4 regions of the Klebsiella sp. R445 genome follow, and region 2 is predicted to be linked to each of the others. Evidence: predicted binding sites of a transcription regulator. Region 2 holds the regulator's gene; each other region holds the start of a gene.
What was found. Region 2 encodes Fur, which represses iron uptake genes when iron is present. Its sites were predicted from a motif close to ATAATAATGAGAACNACTATCAA; they were not measured.

Region 1 (4,546 bases), 510 kb from region 2:
GTTGTCGCCGGATTTCCATTCGCGGACGCGCGCGCCTGGCAGCTGTTTTTCCAGCTCTGCAATCCAGTAAGCGGTATCAAATGTCGGGTGATAATAAATAATGTCCATCGTGGCTCCTGATAGCTGACGCGTCGTGTTTTATTTGTTGTTTTCTATTGGTTTGTCAGCATAACAAATTTCATTTTTCTATCGAGTAAAAAGAGAGTGGTGACAAAAAAATCGATTGTCGCGCATTTAAAACGCAAGTTGCGCGAAGTTTGGCTAAACGCGCGTTTTTTTGAAAAAGTTGATTGACGAGAGATACGTATTTCCCTAAATTAGCGCCCGTTCCCAGCAGCAACGGGAACGACAATATGGTGAGGTGTCCGAGTGGCTGAAGGAGCACGCCTGGAAAGTGTGTATACGGCAACGTATCGGGGGTTCGAATCCCCCCCTCACCGCCATATTTTAAGAAGAGCTCGTACGCAAGTACGGGCTTTTTTTTCGCATGTTGCACCCCACCAGGGGGGATGAGAACCCCCGACCGGGGTTCGACAACTGGCAACGCCAGTTGGACAGACCGCGAGCCTGTGAGCGGGCTGCCCGCACAAAAATGCCGGGAGCATTTTTGAACAACGCTTGCGTTGGCCCCGAAGGGGCGAGGCCCAGGGATGGGCCGAGTAACGGCGAGCGAAGCGAGTCAATCCCCCCCTCACCGCCATATTTTAAGAAGAGCTCGTACGTAAGTACGGGCTTTTTTTTCGCATATTGCACCCCACCAGGGGGGATGAGAACCCCCGACCGGGGTTCGACAACTGGCAACGCCAGTTGGACAGACCGCGAGCCTGTGAGCGGGCTGCCCGCACAAAAATGCCGGGAGCATTTTTGAACAACGCCTGCGTTGGCCCCGAAGGGGCGAGGCCCAGGGATGGGCCGAGTAACGGCGAGCGAAGCGAGTCAATCCCCCCCTCACCGCCATATTTTAAGAAGAGCTAGTACGCAAGTACGGGCTTTTTTTTCGCATGTGACCCGTCCTGAATAGCGTTGACACGTTCCTGACTTAAATCCGGAGAACGTGATGATGACTGAGTTCAAACGCACCCAACGTGATTATCCTCTATCCTTTAAAATAGCCGTTGTCGGGCAGGTCGAAAAAGGCGAGATGACCTACAAGCAGGCCCAGCAGCGGTATGGCATTCAGGGGCGCTCCACCGTGCTTGTCTGGCTGCGTAAATATGGCCGGCTTGACTGGAGCCCCGGTCTTCCTGACCTGGTGAAGAGGAAACTGCCTGTGGCTCAGACGACTGTCCCGCTTACACCCGAGCAAAGAATCAGGGAACTTGAAGAACAGCTTAAGCTGGCAAACCAGAAAGCTGAGTTTTTGAATCGGTTATCAATGTTCTGAAAAATGATTACGGGGTGAGCATCGTAAAAAAGCGGCCCGGCAAGTCCTCTCGCAAAGTCCGGCCCAAAAATAACCGTTACACGCGTATGCCAGTTCCTGGGGCACAGCAGACAGGCATGGTATCAGGACAACACAAGGCGCAGAAAACAACAGGAACATCATGCTCAGGTTCTTGATTTTGTTGCCCGCGTCAGGTGCCGTCAGCCGCGAATCGGTACGCGTAAACTGCACTATCTGCTGAACACTCAGGCCGATAAAACGCTGAATATCGGACGGGACCGTCTGTTTAACCTGCTGGATGAATACCGACTTCTGGTGCCAGTGAAACGGGCATATCACAAAACCACCAACAGCCATCATCGCTTTTACCGGCATCCTAATCTGCTGAAACCCGGCCCTGAACAGGTTACCGCCCTTGGGCCAGAGCAGGTCTGGGCCGCTGATATAACTTATCTTCCTCTGCGCAGCGGCACGGCTTATCTGAGTCTGGTCACTGATGCCTGCTCCAGAAAAATCGTGGGCTACCATGTCGGGGAAAACCTGCAGACAGAAAATGTGGTAAAAGCGTTCAGACAGGCACTGAGGCAGAGAAAAACGACAGGTCCGCTGGTACACCACTCTGACAGAGGACTGCAATACTGCTCGGTACTTTATCAGTCAGTTCATGAAAGAAACGGAATAACCTGTTCAATGACCGATGGTTATGACTGCTACCAGAATGCGCTGGCTGAGCGGGTAAACGGGATCCTAAAAAATGAATTTTTACTCTCGCGTCCTGCAGACCTGGCGCAGGCCCGGGAAATGGTAAAAGAATCCGTGGCAATCTATAACCATGAGCGGCCACACCTGGCCCTGAAATACAAAACGCCCGATGATGTTCATCAGGCGTTTTACAGACAGAAAACTGTCAACCTATATCAGGACTAGTCAATGTTGCACCTGCCATTTTGTCAGCACAGTTATCGCAACCATCGCTCCCCTCGCTGTTGCATCCCCACACTGCCATCCACTCTCTGGCAGATTACGCAATATTTGTTAACAAAACGTTACTGCATCTGCTGGTGCAATGAATAGCCTGATGACATTTGCGTAGTCTGAAATTGCATTTTCGGATGATACTGAATGTAAATATTTGTATTGCTAATAACACCATTTCTCCTTATTTTTCGCTACTACAGGAGTTGTGTTTACAGCCAGACCGTGAGCACAAAAAATAACCACATCATTAAAAGGTGTTACAAGTCATATTTATCAATACGTTATAAATAACAGCGTGCCAGATCACATTCCCCTCAGCCCCTGTATCCCTGATGGAAAATTTTTACATCCTCTTACATAAAAACGAAAAATTGACGAACAATGTAGAAAAAAAGGAGAAACGCCGCACCCAATATACAATGATAATCAATCTCATTATCATCCGCATCTGCGCCTTATTCCTGCATATTATGGAGATAATGAAAATGAATGTTACTTTTTATGGTAGAAAGCGCCCGATAACGCTGCTTTTTGCCAGCTTACTGTCCACTCCTGCTTTGGCTGCCGAACCGACAGAAAATCTCGCTGATGATGAAGTCATGCTGGTCACGGCTGAACAGGAGCTAAAACAGCAACCAGGCGTCTCGATCATCACGGCAGAAGACATTCAAAAAAGCCCTCCGGTGAACGATCTTTCTGACATCATCCGTAAAATGCCCGGCGTCAACCTGACCGGCAACGGTGCCAGCGGCAGCCGCGGTAACAACCGCCAAATCGATATTCGCGGCATGGGGCCGGAAAACACCCTGGTACTGATCGATGGTGTGCCGGTGAGTTCTCGTAACTCCGTTCGCTACAGCTGGCGTGGCGAACGTGATTCTCGCGGCGATACCAACTGGGTGCCGGCGGAAATGGTGGAACGTATTGAAGTGATTCGCGGCCCGGCAGCCGCACGTTATGGTTCAGGTGCAGCCGGTGGTGTGGTGAATATCATCACCAGGCGCCCTACCAACGATTGGCACGGTTCACTCTCTCTCTACACCAACCAGCCAGAAAACAGCAAAGAAGGCGACACCCGTCGCGCTAACTTCAACCTCAGTGGCCCGTTGGCAGGCGACGCACTGACGATGCGTCTGTACGGCAACCTCAACCGCACCGATGCCGATGCCTTTGACATCAATACCGCACAAAACGGCTCCTATGCCGCGGGCCGTGAAGGCGTGCGCAATAAAGACATCAGCGGTGTGCTGTCCTGGAAAGTGACGCCAACCCAGATCGTTGATTTCTCCTATGACTACAGCCGTCAGGGAAATATCTACGCTGGTGATACTCAAAACAGCAATAGTAATAGCAGCGCGAACGGTCTGGTTGAATCGTTATATGGCAGCGAAACAAACCGCTTATACCGTCAAAACTACGGTATCACCCATAACGGTATCTGGGACTGGGGGACGTCCAGGCTTAACTTTAACTATGAAAAAACCAATAACACGCGCTTAAAAGAAGGTACCGGCGGCAGTACCGAAGGCATGATTAATAGCGATGAGAATTCGACCAGCCGCCTGGAAAGTTATCGCGCGGGCGGGGAAATAAACTTCCCTCTGCAACTGCTGGTTGATCAAACGGTAACCCTCGGGGCGGAATGGAACCGTGATGAGCTCAACGATCCCGCCTCCATGCAATCCGCAAACACAAACTTATATTTGCCGGGTAGCTCAGGCGATCCTTCCCAACGCAGCAGTAAAAACTCCGCCACCATCAGCTCACTCTATTTCGAAGATAATATTGCGGCAACCGACAGCACCGAGGTTATTCCGGGCCTGCGCTTTGATTATCACGATCAATTCGGTGCTAACTGGAGCCCCAGCCTGAATATGTCGCAAGGGCTGGGCGAATATTTCGTCTTGAAAGCTGGTATCGCGCGCGCATTTAAAGCTCCCAACCTTTATCAGTCAACGCCTGGCTATCTCCTGTCCACCCGTGGCAACGGCTGCCCGATTGGTCTGAGCCAGTGCTATTTACTCGGTAACGATAACCTCGATCCTGAAATTAGCGTCAACAAAGAAGTGGGAATAGAATTCAGCCATGCAGGCTACACTGCCGGTATTACCTACTTCCGTAATGATTATAAAAATAAAATCGTGTCAGGGACGTCTGCTATTTATAGCAATGGCACCTATAACG
Region 2 (4,546 bases):
TTACGCATGTCGGTGGTCCCCGTAGCCACATCTGCGGTTTGCGAGGCGACGGCGATAGTGAAGGAGTAGTAGAGAAAATCCCAATAACCCGGCGCGTCGGGCTTTTCTGCAAAAATCATCGGGGTGACCTCATCGCTGAGGGTCAGGTAATACCGGTGCGCGTAATGCATGGCGAAAGAGCTGGGTAATAAGGTCCAGGAGGCAATCAGGGTGGTTGCCGTCAGCACCAGGTGCAGTACCCGGGTGCCACCGGTCAGCGCTTTCAGGGTGGAAAGCTCGCTGAGGATGGTAATGATGCTGGCCGAACAGGCGAGTATCATCAGGGTTAATACCAGGGTCGCGCTCTGGTCCTGTCGTCTGGCGATACGCGGTATGTCGCTGACTTTGGTTGACAGCATTCGCAACCACATAAACAGCAAATACAGCCACGCCAGCACGTTCCAGCTAATCAATGCGCGCTGAATCGTCCCCAATCCTCGCGGCAGTAAGAAATAGCTTATTAGCGCCGCGCAAACCGCCAGCAGCAGCCAGAATCGCCCCTGAAAATAGGTCGTTAACTCAAAACGCATGGTGTGAATAACTTTTATAAGACAGTGATGAGATTAACTGTAGAGCATTGAATTTCGAAGGGAGGTGGGGACGGCAAATATTCCCGCTGAAGCGACGCTCAAGAAAGCGGGTTCGGTTATTTTCGTGATGCGAATTAATCTTGTTTGCAACTGGTTGAATTTCGCGCCTGGTCTATCGGCGATTATGGCGTGAAAAACCATTGTAAGCGCTTTCATTTTCTATTTTATCCTGATTTTGCAATTACTTAAGCGACAAAAGTATGACGCCTAATATTGTAACAAAAAGAAATGGAATATGTGCGCTTTGTCATAATCTTAAGCTTTGGTCGGCGAAAGAGATTGATAATTCGCGTCACGAAAAATAGTCTATCAATAGTGGTCAGGCGGATTTTTACCGCTCCACTTTTTAGCAGTCTTATTTATTTTTTCGCGGTTTGCCCTTGGCACCGCTTTTAAAACGTCAAAGAGGATATGCACATGCGTACGTTTAGTGGCAAACGTAGTACGCTGGCGTTGGCTATTGCCGCCGTCACCGCGATGTCGAGCTGGATCGTTGTCCCGCAGGCCAGCGCAGCAGGATTTATTGATGATTCCACATTAACCGGCGGTATCTATTACTGGCAGCGTGAGCGTGACCGTAAAGATGTGACCGACGGCGATCAGTACAAAACCAACCTTTCTCACTCCACCTGGAACGCCAACCTCGACTTCCAGTCCGGTTATGCTGCCGATATGTTCGGTCTTGACGTGGCGGCCTTTACCGCCATCGAAATGGCGGAAAGCAGCGAGAGCGGACACCCGAACGAAATTGCCTTCTCTTCACGAAATAAAGCGTATGACGAAGATTACTCTGGCGATAAGAGCGGGATCAGCCTGTATAAGGCTGCGGCGAAATTTAAATATGGCCCGGTATGGGCGCGTGCCGGTTATATCCAGCCAACCGGGCAAACGCTGCTGGCTCCGCACTGGAGCTTTATGCCGGGTACTTACCAGGGGGCTGAAGCCGGGGCCAATTTTGATTACGGCGACGCCGGTGCGCTGAGTTTCTCCTACATGTGGACGAACGAATACAAAGCGCCATGGCACATCGAAATGGATGAGTTCTATCAGAACGACAAGAAAACCAAAGTCGATTATCTGCACTCGCTGGGCGCCAAATACGATTTTAAAAATGACCTCGTGCTGGAAGCGGCGTTTGGTCAGGCTGAAGGTTATATCGACCAGTATTTTGCCAAAGCCAGCTACAAATTTGATATTGCCGGTACGCCGTTAAACACCAGCTACCAGTTCTACGGTACGCGTGACAAAGTCAGCAACGGCGGCAGCAACGATATTTACGACGGTACCGCCTGGCTGCAGGCATTGACCTTCGGTTACAAGGTCGCTGATGTGCTCGACCTGCGTCTGGAAGGGACCTGGGTGAAAGCCGATGGCCAGCAGGGTTACTTCCTGCAGCGTATGACCCCGACCTATGCGTCGTCCAACGGTCGTCTTGATGTGTGGTGGGATAACCGCTCTGACTTCAACGCCAACGGCGAAAAAGCGGTGTTCTTCGGCGCGATGTATGACATGAAAAACTGGAACATGCCGGGCTGGGCGTTTGGTGCATCATACGTTTACGCCTGGGATGCTAAGCCGGGAAGAATGTCTACGCCGGACGCTTACTACAACGCGGATACTCGTCTGAAAGAGTCGGCCTACAGCCTGGATGCCATGTACACCGTCCAGGACGGGCGCGCCAAAGGCACGTTGTTCAAACTGCACTTCACGCAATACGACAACCACTCCGATATCCCGAGCTGGAGCGGTGGTTATGGCAACATCTTCCAGGATGAGCGTGACGTGAAATTCATGGTTATTGCCCCGTTCACTATTTTCTGATGCCGTCGCGGCAGGCCTGAACCTGCCGCAACTCTGAGAGGTTAATGATGAAAAAACTGTTGCTCATCGCGATAATGGCATCAGGGTTGGTAGCCTGTACGCAGTCTCCCGCGCCGAAAGAAGATGCAAAACTGAAAGATGCCTACAGCGCCTGCATTAATACCGCGGAAGGCAACCCGGACAAGGTCCAGGCCTGCCAGAGCGTGCTGGATGTGCTGAAAGAAGATAAGCAGCATCAGCAGTTCGCAAATCAGGAAAGCGTGCGTGTCCTCGATTACCAGCAGTGTATTCTGGCGACCCGCACCGGCAACGATCAGGCCGTGAAAGCGCGTTGCGACCAGATCTGGAAAGAGATCCGCAGCAACAATACCAAGCCCTGATAGCCTTCTGCCATCAGCGCATAAAAAAAGCCAACCGTCAGGTTGGCTTTTTGCTGTTTGCGCGGCGGGAAACTTATTTTTCCACCGCGTCGTGTGCATGCTCATCTTCGCGGCAGTCGCCTTCTGCACAGTGGCCGTACAGGTACAGGCTGTGGTTGGTCAGACGAATGCCGTGACGGGTAGCGATTTCACGCTGGCGCGCTTCAATAGAGTCATCACTGAACTCGATCACTTTGCCACAATCGAGGCAAATAAGGTGATCGTGATGATGCTGCTGCGTCAGTTCGAAAACAGATTTACCGCCTTCGAAATTATGGCGGGTAACAATGCCAGCATCATCAAACTGGTTCAGTACGCGGTATACGGTAGCCAGACCAATTTCTTCACCCATGTCGATCAGGCGTTTGTATAAATCTTCCGCACTGACGTGATGGTTATCCGGTTCCTGTAAAACTTCCAGGATTTTTAATCGTGGAAGTGTGACTTTCAGGCCAGCCTTCTTTAATGCGGTATTGTTGTCAGTCATGCGGAATCTGTCCTGTTGCTAATCGATCTACTTCCATCAGCGGAAGTAATACAGAGAATCACCCGATGTAATGCGTCTCATTATAGAACTGCCATGTTGAAATGAAAACCGCAAGCATCGTGCCTTGTATGCTGTTAAAAACGAGGTGCCAGTTACAAACTGCGTCACCTGACCTCATCGAATCAGAGGACATTGTACAGATATGTGGTTAAAAGTTAAAAACTTGTAGCTATTAGTTTTATTGCTTTTACCTATCAAAGCGGCGAAACCATAAGGTAACGCCGTTTTATCATTATGCGTTTTTGATTTCTTCGAGGTGCAGCTCTTCAGAAATCTGCTTCACCCACTGAGAGACACGTTCGTTGGTCAATTCAGGCTGGCGATCTTCATCGATAGCCAGACCGACGAAGTGGTCGTCATCCGCCAGGCCTTTAGAGGCTTCAAAATGGTAGCCCGCCGTCGGCCAGTGACCCACGATAGTGGCGCCGCGCGGCTCGATAATGTCGCGAATGGTGCCTAATGCATCACAGAAATATTCTGCATAGTCTTCCTGGTCGCCGCAGCCAAACAGTGCAGCCAGTTTACCGTTGAAGTCGACCTCTTCCAGCGTCGGGAAGAAATCGTCCCAGTCGCACTGCGCTTCACCGTAGTACCAGGTAGGAATGCCGAGCAGCAGAATGTCGTAGGCTTCCAGATCTTCTTTGCTGCTCTTGGCAATGTCGTGAACATCAGCAACATCTTTACCAAGCTGCTTCTGAATCATTTTTGCAATATTCTCGGTGTTGCCCGTGTCGCTGCCAAAAAAGATGCCGATGATTGCCATGAGTAAAATAACCTCTTGAAACTTAATAATGTGGTAGTGGCGTAATGCCCGCAGATAACGGCAATCATAGCAGAACAGGCGCGGGCGCGGAAACAGCAATCACGCCCGACTGCACACTCTGCTACATGAAAGCGTTTTTTTGAGGATTTTCAGGCTTTATCCTGGCGATGCAGGGCAGCCAACTGAGTCATGAGTATCTCTTCGATCAAATCGCTGCGGTTCATATTGCGTGCTTCCGCCAGCTCATTGAGTGCGTCTACTGCCTCCGCGTTGAGTTTTAGCTCAACACGCTTCAGCCCGCGAACTTTATCGCGTTTGAGCTGATTACGTTTGTTGATGCGCAGTTGTTCATCGCGCGCAAGCGGAT
Region 3 (4,546 bases), 1.2 Mb from region 2:
AACCCCGACACAATTTCGCCGGCATATTTGTTTGCAATCCTGACGTCACCTGCAGATGAATCATTCAGGGATGGAAATAACAGGCCGGGATCTGTCACACTCCCGGCCTGGCGGTCAACGATTAGAAATGGGTATTTACGCTGACATAGAACGTCCGTCCGGACTCATTATAGGTTTCAGCCCCGGCACCGTATAAATAGGCTCCGGTGGTGGCGTTCCCGGTGGTTTGCGCATTCCCGGCACGATAGTGACGAATATCAAAGAGGTTATCGATGCCGCTGGTCAGACTGAGGTTTTTGTTCACATCCCAGGTCGCGCTCATCCCGACGATGCTGTACGGGCTCAGCTCGTTCAGCTCGCTACCCGACACCGGCTCGCCTTTGTAATTGAAGCGTTTTGGTTTCTGGCGTCCGTACCAGGTAAAGGTGCTTTGCAGCGAGAAGTCCTCGCGAACCTGCCAGCTCAGCGTCGAGTTAAGGGTAAACTCCGGGATCACCGACAGTCGGTCACCGGTGGTTTTGTTCTTGCTTTGCAGCATCCAGGTCAGATTGTTGCTCCAGTTGACCGTTTCACCTACCGGCACATTTAACGACCCTTCCAGCCCCTCTACCAGCGCTTTAGGAACGTTCTCCCACTGGTAGATATTGGTGGTCCCGTTGCTGGCCGTGCCGACGGCCGAATACCCGGACTCAATTTTATTGTGGTAGTCGTTACGGAACCAGGTGATCCCGGCCTGATAGCCTTCGTGCTTGTACTCAATGCCAATCTCTTTGTTGACGCTGGTCTCGGCTTTCAGGTCGCTGTTACCCATCAGATAGCAGGCGGAGCTGCTGGAGTAGCACCCCTGGCCGTTGCTGTACAGAATGTAGTTGGGGTTGAGCTGATAGAGGTTCGGCGCTTTATAGGCACGTGCAATGCCGAGTTTCAGAGTCCAGTCATCGCTCAGCCCCTGGGACAAGTTCAGCGATGGGCTCCAGTTATTACCGACGATGCTGTGGTGGTCGAAGCGCAGGGCTGGCGTCAGCATGGTGCTGTCGGTCAACGCGATATTGTCTTCGGTAAACAACGAGAAAATTTCAGCGCTACTGTAAGGCGTACGCCCGGACGTCGAAATGCCGTCGATTGAACCGTAAGAGAGCGACTGCGACGTCGAGGTGCCATCTTTCATCCGCTGCTGGTTCCATTCGGTGCCCAGCGTCAGGTTCTGCTCGAACCCCAGCGTAAACGGTATGTTGACCTCGCTGTGCAACAGCACATCTGCGAGATCGATATCAGAGAATTCGTTGCTGGAGAAGATCCCTTCGGTGCCCCCCGCCAGCCCTTCATTCATCCGTGAGTTGCGCGTATGTTCGTACTGCGCATAGCTGTTACTGGTCACGCCGTTATCCCAGCCGCCGGTCCAGGTGATGCCGTAGGTCTGCCGGTAAATCCGGTTGGTCTCTTTGCCGTACATGCTTTTCACCAGCGTACTGGTGTTGGTGTTCTGCGTATCCCCCGCATAGAGGTTGCCCTGGCGGCTGTAGCCGGTTTCGAACTCCAGCGCCTGCATCGGCGCAAACTCCCAGCGCACCTTGCCGTGAATATCCTTATTAACCACCCCTTCGCGCCCGGCCGGGTAAGAGCCGGCGTAGGTGCCGGTACGATCGGCCTCATGACCCGAGTTAATATCCTGGGCATCGGCCTGGGTCTTACTCAGGTTGCCCCATAAATTAAAACTGACGCTGTCCGACATCGGCCCTTCAAGGCTGAAGTTGGTGCGTTTGGTCGCCCCCTCTTTGCGATGCTGAGGCGCATTCATGTAGGTGTTCCAGGAACCATGCCATTCGTTATTCACCGGTTTGGTGATGATATTCACCACCCCACCCATGGCGCCGTTGCCATAGCGTGCCGCCGCAGGACCGCGCACCACATCAATGTGATCGATCATCTCCGCCGGCACCCAGCCGGTATCGCCGCGGGTATCCCGATCGCCACGCCAGCCATAGCGCACCGAGTTGCGGCTGGTGACCGGCTTACCGTCGATCAGGATTAAGGTATTTTCAGGCCCCATGCCGCGAATATCGATTTGTCGGTTGTTGCCACGCTGGCCGCTGGTTGAGTTGCCGGTGAGGTTCACCCCCGGCTGGGTGCGAATAAGTTCTGAAATATCGCGGGCTGGCGGGTGTTTGCGGATCTCATCGGCGCTCAGCGTTGATACGCCAGGAGCCTGTAAGGTCTGTTTGGCGGCGGTGACCACCATGGTCTCTTCGTTCTCTGGCGCAGCGGTGGAGGTACTGGCGGTCTTCGTCTCTTTTGAAGTACTGCTATCGGCGGCCTGCGCAGGTAACACCACTCCCCAGATAGCCGCGTGAATGAGCACGGCCAACGAGTAGTTTGAGTATTGTTTCATGAAATATGCCCTGTTTTCTTTGTTGCTGCCGGGGCGCGGCACTTCCATCATTCAGATAAACAACGGTCATCATTTCCATGCGTAGCACTGACTGCCTGGTTCTGGCGTAGCGAAGCCCCTCCCGGTCAATGAACGGGATAGCAATAGCCTGCGGCCAGAATATAAACTTTCGCCTTATCAAAAATGAAGAAATACGCGTTCCGCACTATTCTTAGATAGCGTTTTCCGATCAGCCCTGAATATGATTATGGTGCTTTATCACGTTATTAGAAATGAGATTCATTATCAAGTTGATAATATTAAATAACTCTGCCATTTTTAGATTAATGCTGTAAAACAACAGGATAGGAAACGATAAAAATAACTCATAGAATTATTAAATTAATAAAATGAATAACTTCATCACAATATAAACATTATTTACTCATATTGTCTTCACAATGATTAATGGCTATTAAGACGCTTATCCCTTATTTAATCGCCATAAGCATCGTATATTGTTGGTCGAAAATATATCCCAGCGCAGCGGGAAATATCTCAGAGGCAGTGCGCAGATCCCCTACATTTTATCTGGTAAAGGAACAGGCTAACGGCGCAGAGTTGGCTAAAATAAAAGGATGCATCTGCGGAGCGTCACTCCATGAACATCCTCTCGTTTTCCCGATACGCTAGCGTCTGCTTTGCCTGCCTTGCGACCCTGCTGTTCACCACCGCGGTTTATGCGGCGTCTGCGGAAAAGAAACCGCCGTCCGATGAGGAACGAGAGACGCTGGAAGTCCATACGGAAGAGATGCTGAAGCCCTGGAAAGGCGATTTACCTGGCATGCTCGACCGGCGGGTGATCCGGGTATTAACCACCTACAGCAAGACCTTTTTCTTTATCGACAAAGGCACCCAGCGCGGGGCGACGCACGATATTTTTATCGAGTACGAGCGCAGCCTTAACCAACAGCTGATGAAAGAGCAGAAGCTCAAGCACCGCCATCTGAAAGTGCGCATCGTCTTTGTTCCCGTCGCCCGTGACCGGCTTTTCAGCGAGCTCGAGGCCGGCAAGGGCGATATTATCGCCGCCAATCTCACCATGACCGATGAGCGCAAACAGCTGGCGGACTTCACCGCGCCGGTCTACGCCAACGTCCAGGAGCTGTTGCTGAGCGCCCCGGGAACCCCGGCGGTAAGCAGCCTCGATCAGCTTTCCGGTAAGAAGGTCTATGTGCGCCAGTCCTCCAGCTATTACCAGAGTCTGGTGGCCCTCAACGCGCGCTTTGCCAAAGCTTCGCAGCCACCGGTGATTATCGAAACCGTTCCGGAATCGCTCGAGGATGAGGATCTGATTGAAATGCTGAACGCCGGCCTGATTCCGCTGACCGTCGTTGACCGCCATATCGCGTTGTTCTGGCAGCAGGTTTTCCCCAACATTCAGGTCCACAAGGATATGGTGCTGCGCGACAATGCCAACATCGGTTGGGCGGTACGTAAGAACAGCCCGCAGCTTCTCGCCTCTCTGAATGGCTTTATCAAAGCGAACGGTCAGGGCAGCAGGCTGGGCAATACCATTCTGCTGCGCTACCTGAAAGACGCGAAATATGTCAAAAACGCCGCTGCCCAGAAGGAGCGACGTAAATTTTTAGCCATGGTGGAGATCTTCCGTAAATATGGCGATGAGTATGACGTTGACTGGCTGTTAATGGCGGCACAGGGCTATCAGGAGTCACGCCTTAATCAGTCGGTGCGTAGCCACGTCGGCGCCATCGGGGTGATGCAGGTGATGCCGCGAACCGGCAAAGAGCTCAAGGTCGGGGATATCAATAAGCTGGATCCCAATATCCATGCCGGGGTGAAATATATGCGCTGGATGATCGATCGTTATTATGGCGACGAGCCGATGACAAAACTCGATAAGGCGCTCTTTTCGTTCGCCTCTTATAACGCCGGCCCGGCGCGGATCGCCCGCTTACGTACCGAGACCCAAAAACGCGGTTTTGACCCTAATATCTGGTTTGGCAACGTCGAGTATCTGGCCGCGGAGAAGATCGGTTCCGAGACCGTGACCTACGTCAGTAATATCTATAAGTACTACATTGCCTACCGGCTGATCATCGATGAGATGGCGCGTAAGCAGCAGGCCACTGCGAAAGCCAGCCCTGTGGACGCAGA
Region 4 (4,546 bases), 490 kb from region 2:
TTCCTCTTGCTAATTCGCTGAAAATACGCTGATATCGTGGCACAAAAAAACAATGAGGATAGCAAAATGACGTTCAGACAGGGTGCGATGGTGCTGGTGATGGTAGGGCTGCTTGGCGGCTGTGTGGCTCCGGCGAAGAACAGTGCACCGGTTCCGGCCAGCGCGGCCTGCCCGGCGGATAATGCCATGGTGCAGACCACGCTCTATTTCGGTTTAAGTCGTCCGGCGGGGAAAGATATTACCGCCCAGGAGTGGCAGCAGTTTGTTGACCGGGACGTAACGCCGCGCTTTCGTGACGGCTTAACGGTGTTTGATGCCCGTGGCCAGTGGCTGGGTAATGACGGTAGCGTGGCCCGCGAGCAGAGCAAAGCGCTGATGCTGATTCACGGTAAAGACGGCAAGAGCGAAGAGGGGATTGAAGCGCTGCGTAACCTCTATAAATCACGCTTTGCTCAGGAGTCGGTGATGCGGGTCGACCAGCCGGTCTGCGTTCACTTCTGATAGCGTGAGGGATAATCCCGGCTGGCGTTGCGCTTAGCCGGGATTCGGTTTGAGTTCAGGTGCTTACAGCACCAGTCCGGCAAAGCTGGCGGACAGCAGGCTCACCAGGGTGGCGCCGTACACCAGACGCAGGCCGAAGCGGGAAACAATATTCCCTTGCTGCTCGTTCAGCCCCTTAATGGCGCCAGCAATGATGCCAATGGAGGCAAAATTGGCGAACGAGACCAGGAACACCGAAAGGATCCCCAGCCCGCGCGGCGTCATGCTGGCGGCAATTTTTTGCAGCTCAATCATCGCCACGAACTCATTGGCCACCAGTTTGGTTGCCATAATACTGCCGGCGTTCAGCGCATCGCTCAGCGGAATACCGATAAGCCAGGCCAGCGGATAAAAGACATAGCCGAGGATCTGCTGGAAGCTAAGACCAAACAGCGTGGCAAACAGGGCATTAATGGCGCTGATGATGGCAATAAAGCCAATCAGCATGGCCAGAATAATCATCGCCACTTTGAAGCCCGCAAGAATATATTCTCCGAGCATTTCAAAGAAGCTTTGTGATTCGTGCAGCTTCTCGAGCTTAATTTCTTCTTCGCTGCCCGGACGCGTCGGGTTAATAATCGACAGAACAATAAAGGTGCTGAACATATTCAGGATCAGCGCGGCGACCACATATTTCGCATCGAGCATGCTCATATACGCGCCGACGATGGAAAGCGACACTGTCGACATCGCGGTGGCGGCCATGGTAAACAACCGGCGCGAGGAGAGGTCGCCCAGCACGCCTTTGTAGGCGATGAAATTCTCGGACTGCCCGAGGATCAGTGAGCTGACGGCGTTAAAGGATTCGAGTTTCCCCATGCCGTTAACTTTCGACAGCAGGGTGCCAATCAGGCGAATAAAGATTGGCAAGATGCGCCAGTGCTGGAGGATGCCGATCAGCGCAGAAATAAAGACAATCGGACACAGCACGCCGAGGAAAATAAAGGCCATTCCTTTTTCGCTCATGCCGCCAAATACAAAGTTGGTGCCCTCGGCGGCAAAGCCGAGTAAAGAGGTGAAGAAGCTGGAAATATTTTTCACTATCCACAGGCCGCTTTCGGCGTGGAGGAAAAAGAATGCCAGGGCAATTTCAATGATAATTAACTGGATAATATAGCGGATGCGGATTTTTTGTCGGTCATAGCTGACCAGCCAGGCAAGGCCAAGGATAACCACCAGCGCCAGCAGGAAGTGCAAAAATTGTGTCATGTTATTCATTTCGCAGGTCAATAAGGCCGCTATTTAGCCACAGCCGTTACGCCCGGTAAATATCTAACCGGAAAAATCCACCATGACGATGGTGTGCTGTTGGCGCAGACAAATAATCCCATAAGTAATTATTTTGTAGCGATTAATTTACAACTCGATACCATTCGCTCTACATTTTGCTTGTGTTTCTGCTTATTGTAATGATAATCACTATCAGAAATATTTACCTATCTTTGCATCTTCTGACGGCGATTCACATTTAAGGTGTCGGCATGTTTGTCCCATTTCTCATTATGTTACGCGAAGGGCTGGAAGCGGCGCTGATTGTCAGCCTGATTGCCAGCTATCTCAAACGCACCCAGCGCGGTAACTGGATTGGCGTGATGTGGATCGGCGTTATCCTCGCCGCAGCACTCTGTCTGGGCCTCGGCATCTTTATCAACGAAACCACCGGCGAATTTCCGCAGCGTGAACAGGAGCTGTTCGAAGGCATCGTCGCGCTGGTGGCGGTGTGCATCCTGACCTGGATGGTGTTCTGGATGCGCAAGGTGTCGCGCAACGTTAAGCAACAGCTGGAGCAGGCGGTGGATAATGCGCTGCAGCGCGGCAATAACCACGGCTGGGCGCTGGTCATGATGGTCTTTTTCGCCGTGGCGCGGGAAGGGCTGGAGTCGGTGTTCTTCCTGCTGGCAGCCTTTCAGCAGGATGTCGGGATTTGGCCGCCGATCGGGGCGATGCTCGGACTGGCGACCGCCATTGTCCTCGGTTTTCTGCTGTACTGGGGCGGCATTCGCCTTAATCTCGGCGCGTTCTTCAAGTGGACCAGCCTGTTTATTCTGCTGGTGGCGGCGGGTCTGGCTGCCGGGGCGATTCGCGCTTTCCATGAAGCCGGGCTGTGGAACCATTTCCAGGACGTCGCGTTCGATCTGAGCGGCGTGCTGTCGACGCACACCCTGTTCGGTACGCTACTCGAAGGGATCTTCGGATACCAGGAGACGCCGACCGTCAGCGAAGTGGCGGTGTACTTTATCTATTTGATTCCGGCGTTGGTGCTGTTTGCCCTGCCGCCGCGTAGCAATACAGCAACCTCGCGCACGGCTCCCCTTAAATAGAGCTCCGCAGGATATTGGGTTACACCTACTTACCGAAAGGGATGATCATCATGATTCATTTTCGCCGTAGTGCGCTGCAGCTTGCCGTCGCAGCGTTGTTCAGCTCTGCCTTTTACGCTCAGGCTGCGGATATTCCGCAGGTAAAAGTCACCGTTAATGATAAACAGTGTGAGCCAATGAACGTGACCGTGAAAGCGGGTAAAACACAGTTCATTATTCAGAACCACAGCCAGAAAGCGCTGGAGTGGGAGATCCTCAAGGGCGTGATGGTGGTGGAAGAGCGCGAGAACATTGCGCCGGGCTTCACCCAAAAGCTGACGGCAAACCTGCAGCCGGGCGAATATGACATGACCTGCGGCCTGCTGACGAACCCGAAAGGCAAGCTGATTGTTACCGGCGAGGCCACTAAAGACGCGGCTAAAGCCGATGCGGTCCTGAGCCTGGGCGAGGCGATCACCGCCTATAAAGCCTATGTCACCGCCGAAACCGCTGCGCTGGTCAGCGGCACCAAAGCCTTTACCGATGCGGTGAAAGCGGGCGATATCGAAAAAGCCAAAGCGCTGTATGCGCCGACCCGCCAGCATTACGAGCGCATCGAGCCTATCGCCGAGCTGTTCTCCGACCTTGACGGCAGCATTGATGCCCGTGAAGACGATTATGAGAAGAAGGCGGAAGATCCGAAATTTACCGGCTTCCACCGTCTGGAAAAAGCGCTGTTTGGCGACAACAGCGTCAAAGGGATGGAGCAGTATGCCACCCAGCTGAACGACGATGTGCTGGAGCTGCAAAAACGCATCAGCGAGCTGGCGTTCCCGCCGTCTAAAGTGGTGGGCGGCGCGGCTGGCCTGATCGAAGAAGTGGCGGCCAGCAAAATCAGCGGGGAAGAAGATCGCTACAGCCACACCGACCTGTGGGACTTCCAGGCCAACATCGACGGCGCGCAGAAGATTGTTGACCTGCTGCGTCCGCAACTGCAAAAAGAGAACAGTACGCTGCTGGCGAAAATTGACGCTAACTTCAAGAAAGTTGACGGCATTCTCAGCAAATACCGCACCAAAGACGGCTTTGAAACCTATGACAAGCTGACCGATGCGGACCGTAATGCGCTGAAAGGGCCGATCACCACTCTGGCGGAAGATCTGGCGCAGCTGCGTGGGATCCTCGGTCTGGACTAAGTCGATGGCAGAACAGAAGCAATTCGACGTGGATGAACCTTCACGTCGTCAATTATTAAAAGGGATCGGCGCGCTGGGTGGCGCGCTGGCCATTGCCGGTGGCTGTCCGGTGGCGCACGCGGCGAAGGGCGGCAGCGCGCCGGGCGTGCTCTCTCCTGACGCGCGGGCCGAGGTGCAGCCTTTTTACGGGCAGCACCAGGCGGGCGTACTGACGCCGCAGCAGGCCTCGATGATGCTGGTGGCCTTTGATGTACTGGCCAGCGATAAAGCAGACCTTGAACGGCTGTTTCGTCTGCTGACCCAGCGCATTGCCTTTCTGACCAAAGGTGGCCCGGCGCCGGATACGCCGAATCCGCGTCTGCCGCCGATGGACTCGGGGATCCTCGGACCGTGGATCTCGCCGGACAACCTGACGGTGACCGTGTCGCTGGGCTATTCGCTGTTTGACCAGCGTTACGGGCTGGCGAACCACGCGCCGAAAAAGCTGCAACCGATGACGCGTTTCCCCAA

Region 1: ACMYSN_RS05430 (TonB-dependent siderophore receptor) is a predicted target of Fur. The motif match lies at 2,782-2,804, and genes of this name have one in related genera.
Region 3: ACMYSN_RS13265 (TonB-dependent siderophore receptor) is a predicted target of Fur. The motif match lies at 2,656-2,678, and genes of this name have one in related genera.
Region 4: efeU (iron uptake transporter permease EfeU) is a predicted target of Fur. The motif match lies at 1,944-1,966, and genes of this name have one in related genera.

Annotation. Positions count from the first base shown of each region.
Region 1 covers NZ_CP180446.1:1,146,297-1,150,842, forward strand. Annotated here, with positions in the region: gene ghrA (glyoxylate/hydroxypyruvate reductase A) at 1-108, opposite strand, end outside; tRNA gene ACMYSN_RS05420 (tRNA-Ser) at 356-443, shown strand; partial or broken gene ACMYSN_RS05425 (IS3 family transposase) at 1,058-2,311, shown strand; gene ACMYSN_RS05430 (TonB-dependent siderophore receptor) at 2,848-4,546, shown strand, end outside.
Region 2 covers NZ_CP180446.1:1,652,970-1,657,515, reverse strand. Annotated here, with positions in the region: gene ACMYSN_RS07725 (DUF1345 domain-containing protein) at 1-569, opposite strand, end outside; gene chiP (chitoporin ChiP) at 1,047-2,450, shown strand; gene ACMYSN_RS07715 (ChiQ/YbfN family lipoprotein) at 2,498-2,830, shown strand; gene fur (ferric iron uptake transcriptional regulator) at 2,904-3,356, opposite strand; gene fldA (flavodoxin) at 3,649-4,179, opposite strand; gene ybfE (LexA regulated protein) at 4,329-4,546, opposite strand, start outside.
Region 3 covers NZ_CP180446.1:2,831,570-2,836,115, forward strand. Annotated here, with positions in the region: gene ACMYSN_RS13260 (helix-turn-helix transcriptional regulator) at 1-43, shown strand, start outside; gene ACMYSN_RS13265 (TonB-dependent siderophore receptor) at 122-2,389, opposite strand; gene ACMYSN_RS13270 (MltF family protein) at 3,030-4,546, shown strand, end outside.
Region 4 covers NZ_CP180446.1:1,163,535-1,168,080, reverse strand. Annotated here, with positions in the region: gene ACMYSN_RS05500 (DUF3574 domain-containing protein) at 67-501, shown strand; gene ACMYSN_RS05495 (NupC/NupG family nucleoside CNT transporter) at 565-1,749, opposite strand; gene efeU (iron uptake transporter permease EfeU) at 2,022-2,861, shown strand; gene efeO (iron uptake system protein EfeO) at 2,909-4,036, shown strand; gene efeB (deferrochelatase/peroxidase EfeB) at 4,041-4,546, shown strand, end outside.